Regions from separate parts of the Streptomyces seoulensis genome, predicted to be linked through region 4. Evidence: riboswitches for the same ligand, from Rfam matches in the RefSeq annotation. Region 4 holds a riboswitch; each other region holds the start of a gene.
What was found. Region 4 has a riboswitch for cyclic di-AMP ahead of HEK131_RS11730 (C40 family peptidase). Riboswitches for the same ligand answer to the same signal wherever they lie in the genome.
Positions count from the first base shown of each region.

Region 1 (2,191 bases), 3.6 Mb from region 4:
CCGGTGACGAGGCGCTCGAAGGCGAGGGCCTGCACGCGGACGGCCTCGGGGCCGAGATCGGCGAGTATCTGCGTGGCACGGGCGAAGAGGAAGTCACCGGTGAGCACGGCGACGGAGTTGCCCCAGCGGGTGTTGGCGCTGTCCACGCCGCGCCGCACGGCCGCCTCGTCCATGACGTCGTCGTGGTAGAGCGTGGCCAGGTGGGTCAGCTCGACGACGACGGCCGAGGGCACGATGCGCGGGGCGTGCCGGTCGCCGAACTGGGCGGACAGCAGCACGAGCAGCGGACGGAACCGCTTGCCGCCGGCCCGCACCAGGTGCTGGGCGGACCCGGTGATGAAGGGGACCTCGCTCTTGGTGGCCTCTAGCAGGCCCGCCTCGACAGCCGTCAGTCCGGCCTGGACATCGGCTTCCAGTGCCTGGTCCCGCACGCTCAGCCCGAACGGCCCGACGACGGTCACGAGGTTCTCCTGTCTGCTGGTGTCTGCTGGCGACTTCACGGCTTGTCGATAGGTCGCTGCCATCAGTCAAGTCAGCGTATCCGGTCCTCTTTGGATCACCGATCGCACCCACCGGTCCAGCTCATGAGGTATCGGTTTTCGTCCGGCATGTGCCGGATGGGTGGACAAGAACCGATATGGGGGGAGTCGGTCGGACGGTCCGGCACTCGGGGAGTCACACCGAGCCAACGAACGGGAGCGTCCCAGAGGTTCCGCCCCAGGGGGACCGACACTCCCTAATACCCACAGACGGCTCAAATCCACATAATCCCCCATGTCTGATTTTGCGTATTTTGCGATTCCGTGAGTTGGCTCACGCGGACCGTCACCTCGCGCCTACCCGCGCAAACCCCCCTCTCACCCCCTTCTTACCGTGCCCGGTAAGGAAGTTGAGGATTGGCGACCGCAAAGGATCAAGTAGGCCAATTGGGACAGAGCAAGGTCAACTAGGTCTTTGGGTGAATCAAGTACTTGTTCCGGACATGTGCGGTCGCATACGTTCCCGCCCTGTCAGGCGAACGCCGAATCCTGCCGCGCCTGGCACACCCATTCACGAACTCATTCGTACGGCAGGAGCGGGGGACCCAGGTAAGCCGCCGGACCGGCCGACACATGTCGCGCCGGAACGGCTCGGGGTGAAGCCATTTCGTCCCCGGTGTCCGACGGGCACCGGGGACGACGCGGCCGGGCACCTCCCCGCCCGAACCCGACAGCTCACCTCGCAGGCGACGGAGAGGAACTTCGACATGTCTGCTGTTGCTCAGCCGCGCCGTGCCCGCACCAAGCGCATCGTCCGCACGCTCGCCGTCGCCGGTACCGGTGCCGCGATGTTCGCGCTCCCCCTCATCGGCGCCACCAGCGCCTCCGCCGCCCCGGCCGCCAAGACCGCCACCACCACGGTGTACCCGAACAACCTCGACGGCTGGATCCGCCAGTCCCTGGCGATCATGGCCGAGAAGGGCATCCCGGGCACCTACAACGGCATCCACCGCAACATCATGCGGGAGTCCTCGGGCAACCCGCTGGCCATCAACAACTGGGACATCAACGCCATCAACGGCACCCCGTCCAAGGGCCTGCTCCAGGTGATCGACCCCACGTTCAACACGTACCACGTGGCCGGCACCTCGCTCGACCCGTACAACCCGGTCGCCAACATCACCGCGGCCTGCAACTACGCCGCCCACCGCTACGGCTCGATCGACAACGTCAACGGCCCGTACTAGGCGGCCCGGCCCACCCGGCCAGATCCGCACCGCGCCCCCGTCACACGCCTCACGCGTGCGGCGGGGGCCGTCGCCGTCACAGGGCGAACAGGCGCTCCAGCACGACGGCCACCCCGTCGTCCTCGTTGGAGAGGGTGACCTCGTCGGCCACCGCCTTCAGCTCGGGATGGGCGTCGGCCATGGCGACGCCGTGGGCCGCCCACCGGAACATCGGGATGTCGTTCGGCATGTCGCCGAAGGCGACCGTGTCCGCGCGGCCCAGGCCCAGGTGCTCGGCGGCCAGCGCCAGACCGGTCGCCTTGGTGATCCCGCACGGCTGGAGCTCGACCGTGCCGGGACCCGACATGGTGACCGTGGCCAGCGAGCCGACGACCGAGCGGGCGGTGGCCGCCAGTTCGTCGTCGGACAGACCGTCGTGGCGCAGCAGCACCTTGCTGATCGGCGCACGCCAGAGCTGCTCGCGCC
Region 1 covers NZ_AP025667.1:6,138,077-6,140,267, forward strand. The annotation lists gene HEK131_RS28230 (polyprenyl synthetase family protein) at 1-461, opposite strand, end outside; cyclic di-AMP (ydaO/yuaA leader) riboswitch at 1,048-1,241, shown strand; gene HEK131_RS28235 (transglycosylase SLT domain-containing protein) at 1,247-1,726, shown strand; gene HEK131_RS28240 (HAD family hydrolase) at 1,803-2,191, opposite strand, start outside.
Region 1: linked by a shared signal. The riboswitch ahead of HEK131_RS28235 (transglycosylase SLT domain-containing protein) and the one ahead of HEK131_RS11730 (C40 family peptidase) in region 4 are both predicted to bind cyclic di-AMP.

Region 2 (2,191 bases), 1.8 Mb from region 4:
GACACCGGCAACGGCTACTACGGCGGCCTGCAGATATCCCAGGACGACTGGGACAAGTACGGCGGCACGCAGTACGCGGGCAGCGCCGACCAGGCCAGCCGTTCGCAGCAGATCTCGGTGGCCGAGAAGATCCTGGCCGACCAGGGCACCACCCACTGGGCCACCTGCGCCCTGCTCGCCGGGCTGACCTCCGACTCCGGCTCGGTGGACGTCGACACGGGTGTGAGCGAGTCCCCGTCCGCGGACAAGGGCGGCTCCGACACCGGTGACGACAAGCCGAGCGAGGCTCCCGACGCGAGCGCTTCGCCCGATGATTCCGACTCGTCCGGAACGGCGGATTCGTCCCCCTCGTCCGACTCCTCCTCGAAGGAGACCGGCAAGCCGTCCGCGGACGCCGGTGAGAAGGCCGGTTCCGGCCACTCCGGCAAGGACACCGACACCTCCCGCTCCGGCGGGTCCGCGCCCGCGGCCTCCGACGGCGGCTACGCGGGCGGCGGTTCGGCCTCCAGTGCTCCCGCCGCCAAGGACTCCGACGACTCGTGGGAGGACGGCGGCTCCTGGAGCCTGGTCGACACCGGCGACCTCGGCGGCGGCGGCCGTCATCGCGGCGGCAGCGCCGACGAGGCCGTGACGGGCGGTCAGCACGCGGCCGGGACGGGCCGCCACGCCACCGCCTCTCCGGGCGGCTACATCGTCCGCGACGGTGACACGCTCGGCTCCATCGCCGACTCCCTCGACGTGGACGGCGGGTGGGAAGCGCTCTACTCCGCGAACAAGCATGCCATCGGCTCCGACCCGAACCATCTCGACCCGGGGCAGACCCTGAAGGTGCCGGGCGAAACGGACGCGGAATAGGGGAATCTGACGCCCACTATCCTCTTATATGTCCCAATTGGCGAAAGTGTGGGATGACTCTCAGAAGCCTTGATCGTCTTTGAAATTCGCCTCGGCGCGTGTCTACGGTCGGGACCGCTCGTCACCACGAGCCCCCGTGGCCGCAACGCCGAATCCTGCCAGCGGCCCTCGGGGACAACCGTCGCGTCAAGCGCCGTAGGCAGGAGCGGGGGACCCAAGGTAAGTGCCCGGACCGGTGATTGACGCCGGTGCGGGCTTGGGGTGGAGCCACGCCTTTTCCGCAGTGACGGGGGAGGGGTGGCCGGGCACTCAACCGGCCCGAACCCGACAGCTCACCTCGCAGGCGTCGGTGAGGGGATCGATCCATGCTGTTTTCCAGCAAGGGCAAGTACCGTCGCCCGTCCAAGACCGTCCGTGTCCTCGCGCTCGCCGGTGTCGCCGGCGCGGCCGTCGCGGGCCCGGTGATGGCGTCGGGCAGCGCCTCCGCCGCCACCGGCTCCGAGTGGGACGCCGTCGCGCAGTGCGAGTCGGGCGGCAACTGGTCCATCAACACCGGCAACGGGTACTACGGCGGTCTGCAGTTCTCCGCCTCCACCTGGGCCGCGTACGGCGGCACGCAGTACGCCGGCACCGCCGACAAGGCGAGCAAGGAACAGCAGATCACCGTCGCCGAGAAGGTGCTCGCCGCCCAGGGTAAGGGTGCCTGGCCGGTCTGCGGCACGGGCCTGTCCAGCACGCCGTACAGCGGCTCCGCCGCCCCGGCCCCCTCCACGGACACCAAGACGGAGGACAAGGCCGCGGCCGACACCTCCGACCGCACCGCCGACGACCAGGCCGCCTCCCGCTCCACCGAGCGTCCGGACGCGAGCAAGACCGTCACCACCCCGACCGGCGGCAAGGCCAAGAAGGGTGACGGCGAGTACAAGGTCGTCAAGGGCGACACGCTCAGCTCCATCGCCACCGAGCACAAGGTCGAGGGCGGCTGGAAGAAGCTGTTCGACCTGAACAAGGACATCGTCGAGAAGGCCGACTTCATCTACCCCGGCCAGATGCTGCACCTGAAGTAACCGCGACCCGCTCCCGGGGCCGGCCCCCGACCCGTCCGGCTCCGCGAGCCTCCGGTCCGCCACGGACCCCCGCCCCGGTGCGCGTTCCCCCCGCGCGCCGGGGCGGTGCGCGTCCTCCCTCGGCCGTACCGATGCCCCGAACCCCTTTGTTCCGGGCGGGAACAATGGGTACGGTCTCCCTGTCCCACCCCGTTCACGAGGCGGTCGGTCGACGGCCGACGCCCCGGGGACGGTTAGGCTCTAGACGCAGGGCATGCCATCCGGCAGAC
Region 2 covers NZ_AP025667.1:674,688-676,878, forward strand. The annotation lists gene HEK131_RS03190 (transglycosylase family protein) at 1-855, shown strand, start outside; cyclic di-AMP (ydaO/yuaA leader) riboswitch at 1,037-1,216, shown strand; gene HEK131_RS03195 (transglycosylase family protein) at 1,221-1,922, shown strand.
Region 2: linked by a shared signal. The riboswitch ahead of HEK131_RS03195 (transglycosylase family protein) and the one ahead of HEK131_RS11730 (C40 family peptidase) in region 4 are both predicted to bind cyclic di-AMP.

Region 3 (2,191 bases), 2.4 Mb from region 4:
CCTGGACCGGGTCCTGCGCGAGGAGAAGGGCTACACCTACGGCGTGCGCTCCTTCGGGCAGGTGCTGCGCTCCGCCCCGGACGGCACCGGCGCCTCGATGCTCGCCATCAGCGGTTCCGTGGACACCCCGAACACCGGCCCGGCGCTCGCGGACCTGTGGACGGTGCTGCACACGCTGGCCGCCGAGGGCCTGACCGACGCCGAGCGGGACGTGGCCGTGCAGAACCTCGTCGGCGTGGCCCCGCTGAAGTACGAGACGGCCGCCGCGGTCGCCGGCACGCTGGCCGACCAGGTCGAGCAGCATCTGCCGGACGACTTCCAGGCGGAGCTGTACCGCACGCTGGCCGCCACCGGCACCGTGGAGGCCACGGCCGCCGTGGTCAACGCCTTCCCGGCCGACCGGCTGGTCACGGTCCTGGTCGGCGACGCCGCCCAGATCAAGGAGCCGGTCGAGGCGCTCGGCATCGGCGAGGTCAAGGTGGTCTCCGCCGAGTAGCGGAGCAGGCACGCGCGCGTGGGCCCTGATGGCGCATGAGTCGTCGGGGCCCACACGTGTGTTCGGGAGACACATCGAACAGCGGTTGGTAAATGTCCGGATTGGGGCGGAGGTTACCCCTCTGGCGTGTGGGATGCGCTACAAAAGTCCGGACCCGTTTGAAGATCCGCTCCCGTCCCCTTTAGCTTCTTCCGGGCTGTTCGTCAGGCAGTGCGCCGCGTCCGCGGCACCGGACAGTCATCGCCGAGTCCCCCGCAGGGGGGAGCCGGGGACCCACCGCAGTCCCTGGGGTGAATCGGACGCCCGCGCGTGAGCGAGGGCGGCCGTAGGAGACCTTCCTGCTCCGAACCCGTCAGCTAACCCGGTAGGCGAGAGGGAAGGAAAGGACCAGCCAGCTCATGGCGTTCATGTGCGCCACCGGGAAGCACCGCAAGCCCGGCCGGGTCAAGCGCACCACCGCAACTGCGGCCGGTGTCGCGGCCCTCACCACCGGTGTCGTCGGCACCCTCGCGGCTTCCCCGGCACTCGCCGCGGACAACTCCGTCGAGAACACCGGCCTCACCCCCGTCATCACCGTCAGCGACACCCTCGCCGACGAGATCGCCGCGCAGGCCACCGCCCAGAAGGCGACCGCCGAGCGCAAGGCCGCCGAGGAGGCCGCGGAGCGCGCCGCCGCCGAGCGGGCCCGCGAGGCCAAGGAGCGCGCCGCCCGCGACGCCGCGCGCAAGCTTCTCAACTCCTTCGTCATGCCGATCACCGGCTCCTACGTCTCCACCGCCTACCAGTCGTCCAGCTCCCTGTGGTCGTCCGGTTCGCACACCGGCATCGACTTCCACGCCGCCAGCGGCACCACGGTCCACGCGGCCGGTGCCGGGACCGCGGTCTCCACCGGCTGGGGCGGCGCGTACGGCAACGAGATCGTGATCAAGATGGCCGACGGCATGTACACCCAGTACGGCCACCTGTCGTCCATCGGCGTCAGCGTGGGCCAGCGGGTCGTCCCCGGCCAGCAGATCGGCCTGTCCGGCGCCACCGGCAACGTCACCGGCCCGCATCTGCACTTCGAGGCCCGCACCGGCCCCGACTACGGGTCCGACATCGACCCCGTCGCCTACCTCCGCAAGCACGGCGTCGACGTCTGACCCCGAGCCCTGCGAAAGCCCCGGCCCGCCAGGCCGGGGCTTTCGTCGTTCCCGGCGTCCTTTCCACCGGCCCGCTGTCCAAAAAATAGCCATGGATTCCGGTCCGCCATCGGAAATTCCGCCGTATTGCAATAGAGTCACGGAACGGGCGCTGTCGTCGGCGTTTCACGGGGATTAAGGCGGAGGTGGGTCATGCGCATTCCGGCGCACTCGGTGTGCACGGCGATCCGGGACGACATCGTCGCCGGGGTCCACGAGCGCGGCAGCCGGCTCACCGAAGAGGTCCTCGCCCGCCGCTACGGCGTCTCCCGCGTCCCCGTCCGCGAGGCGCTGCGCACGCTGGAGGCCGAGGGCTTCGTCGTGACCCGGCGGCACGCGGGCGCCTGCGTGGCCGAGCCCACCGAGCAGGAGGCCGCCGACCTGCTGGAGATGCGCCTGCTGCTGGAGCCCCTCGGTGCCGCGCGGGCCGCCCAGCGGCGCACCGAGGCCCATCTGAAGGTGCTGCGCGGCCTGGTCAGGCTGGGCCAGGAGCGGGCGCGGCTCGGCAACAGCG
Region 3 covers NZ_AP025667.1:4,892,963-4,895,153, reverse strand. The annotation lists gene HEK131_RS22560 (M16 family metallopeptidase) at 1-496, shown strand, start outside; cyclic di-AMP (ydaO/yuaA leader) riboswitch at 728-882, shown strand; gene HEK131_RS22555 (M23 family metallopeptidase) at 895-1,638, shown strand; gene HEK131_RS22550 (GntR family transcriptional regulator) at 1,831-2,191, shown strand, end outside.
Region 3: linked by a shared signal. The riboswitch ahead of HEK131_RS22555 (M23 family metallopeptidase) and the one ahead of HEK131_RS11730 (C40 family peptidase) in region 4 are both predicted to bind cyclic di-AMP.

Region 4 (2,191 bases):
GGCGGCGGAGCTGGTGCGGGCGCGGGATCTGATGGAGGAGATGTTCGTCCGGCACACCGGGCGGGACGCCGCCACCGTCCATGCCGACCTGGAGCGCGAGCGGGTGCTTGACGCCGCCGGCGCCCTGGAGCACGGCCTGGTGGACGGGATCGTGGGCGACCGCAAGAGCCTGCCCGGCGCCCGGTGAGCGGGCCGTGCTGCCGGAGCTGCCACCACTGCCCGCGCTGACCCGCGCCGAGGGCGAGCTGATAGACCGTTACCTGGAGGCGGCAGACCTGCTGGGCCGGATCAACCCGGCCCGGCACGGAGACACGTACCGGGCACTCAGGGCGGCGCAGGCGCTGGCGCGCACGGCGGCCGCACTCCGTGACGCGCTCGCGCTGATGCACGGGCGGGGCGAGACGGAGCTGCACGGGGGCACGCTGGCACACGCGCTGCGGGTGCTGGACGGGGAGCGCCGGACCGCGCGCGTCGCGCTCCCGCCCGATGGTGTCGGCTGACCCGGACACCGCCTCCGGCCGGGCGGCCCCCCACATACCGCCCGCCGAGCCGAAACGGGCCGAACGTGGTACCGCCGACCGGTGTATCTCCGCGCCCGTTTCCGTGCTCGCCGAGTTGCGCGCGGCGCGCCCCACGGGCCGCCGCGCGGCTGACGAACCCCAGGTCCGGGCCTACGGCGGGGAACTGACGGGGGCTCGAAAACGCCACTGTCCACCCGAACGGGTGAGTGGTGAGTAACGCCACAAACCACCGGTTCCATTGGGATTTTCGGACAGGAGTGGGCCAAGATCCCTGTCTGACGACAAGCCCCCGCCGCAGCGGCGGGGCGGTCCGGGCGGACGCCGAGTCCTGCCGCCGCCCGGATGCCCGGTCGACAGAAGTGCATCGGCAGGAGTGGAGGACCCGAGCAAGACGGGTCGCCGGGACGGATGTCCGCCAACAGCGGGCAGTCGTGCCGAGCAGCCCTTGGGGTGAAGCCGTGGTGACACGGCCGGGCAACTTCGCCAGCCCGAATCCGACAGGTCATCCTTCACAGGCGGCTGACGAAGGGTTGCGCATGACTGCGCTCAATCGTGTCCCGTCGCTGATGGCCCGGGCCGGTACGGCCTCGGCTCTCACCCTGGCCGCGGTCGGCGGCTCCATCGTGGTGCCGGGACTGGCCACCGACGCCTCCGCCGCGACCACCGCGACGAAGGCACTGAACGTCGCGGCTTCCAAGAAGGGCGCACCGTACCGCTACGGGGCCACCGGTCCCCGCAGGTTCGACTGCTCGGGCCTGACGCTGTACTCGTTCAAGAAGGCGGGCAAGTCCCTGCCGCGTACGGCCGCACAGCAGTACAACAAGACGCACCACATTTCCTCAGGCCGCCGCAAGGCCGGTGACCTGGTGTTCTTCCACTCGGGTTCCAGCGTCTACCACGTCGGCATCTACGCCGGTAAGGGCAAGATCTGGCACGCGCCCAAGACCGGGGACGTGGTGAGGCTGCAGAAGATCTGGACCAAGAGCGTCTGGTACGGCCGGGTGAACTGACCCACGGAGCGCGGCGGGAGCGGTTCCCCACGGGCGTACAGGCCCCTGGAGCCGCTCCTGGCCCCGGCGGGCCTCCCAAGGCCCCCGGGCGGCTCAGCGGGCCGGGGAGGGCTCCGGCCGGGCCGCGGTGGCCCGCGGCTGGCTCGGGACGCTCCAGGGCAGCTCGACGAAGACCGTCTTGCCGCCCTCGCGGGTCGGACGGACGCGGAGCTTGCCGCCGCACTCGACGGTGAGACAGCGGATGATGGCCATGCCGCGCCCGTTGTCCTGGGCGACGGCGGCCGGAAGTCTCTTGGGCAGCCTCGGATGGCTGTCCGTCACGCCGATGAGCAGCAGCTCGTCCCTGGCCAGCACGACGTCCACGGTGAAGGTGGGCGACTGGCCCAGGGTGTGCTGGACGGCGTTGGTGGCGAGTTCGGAGACGATGAGGCGGACGGTGTCGGTCACCTCGTCGTCCGAGGGCAGCCCCCAGCCGGCCAGGGTGCCCACCACATAGGACCGGGCCGTGGAGACCGAGGCGGGATCGCTCGGCAGCGTGACGGATGCTTCCAGGTGGTCTGCCATGGCGACGTCGTCCCTTTCCCACGGGCCCGCCCGCCGGCCTTCCACGGGCCGCGCGGCGACGCGGGGCGGAGGGTTCGGGGACGGTCCCGCACTGAT
Region 4 covers NZ_AP025667.1:2,514,744-2,516,934, reverse strand. The annotation lists gene HEK131_RS11740 (ATP-dependent Clp protease proteolytic subunit) at 1-187, shown strand, start outside; gene HEK131_RS11735 (hypothetical protein) at 195-500, shown strand; cyclic di-AMP (ydaO/yuaA leader) riboswitch at 925-1,054, shown strand; gene HEK131_RS11730 (C40 family peptidase) at 1,058-1,531, shown strand; gene HEK131_RS11725 (ATP-binding protein) at 1,625-2,095, opposite strand.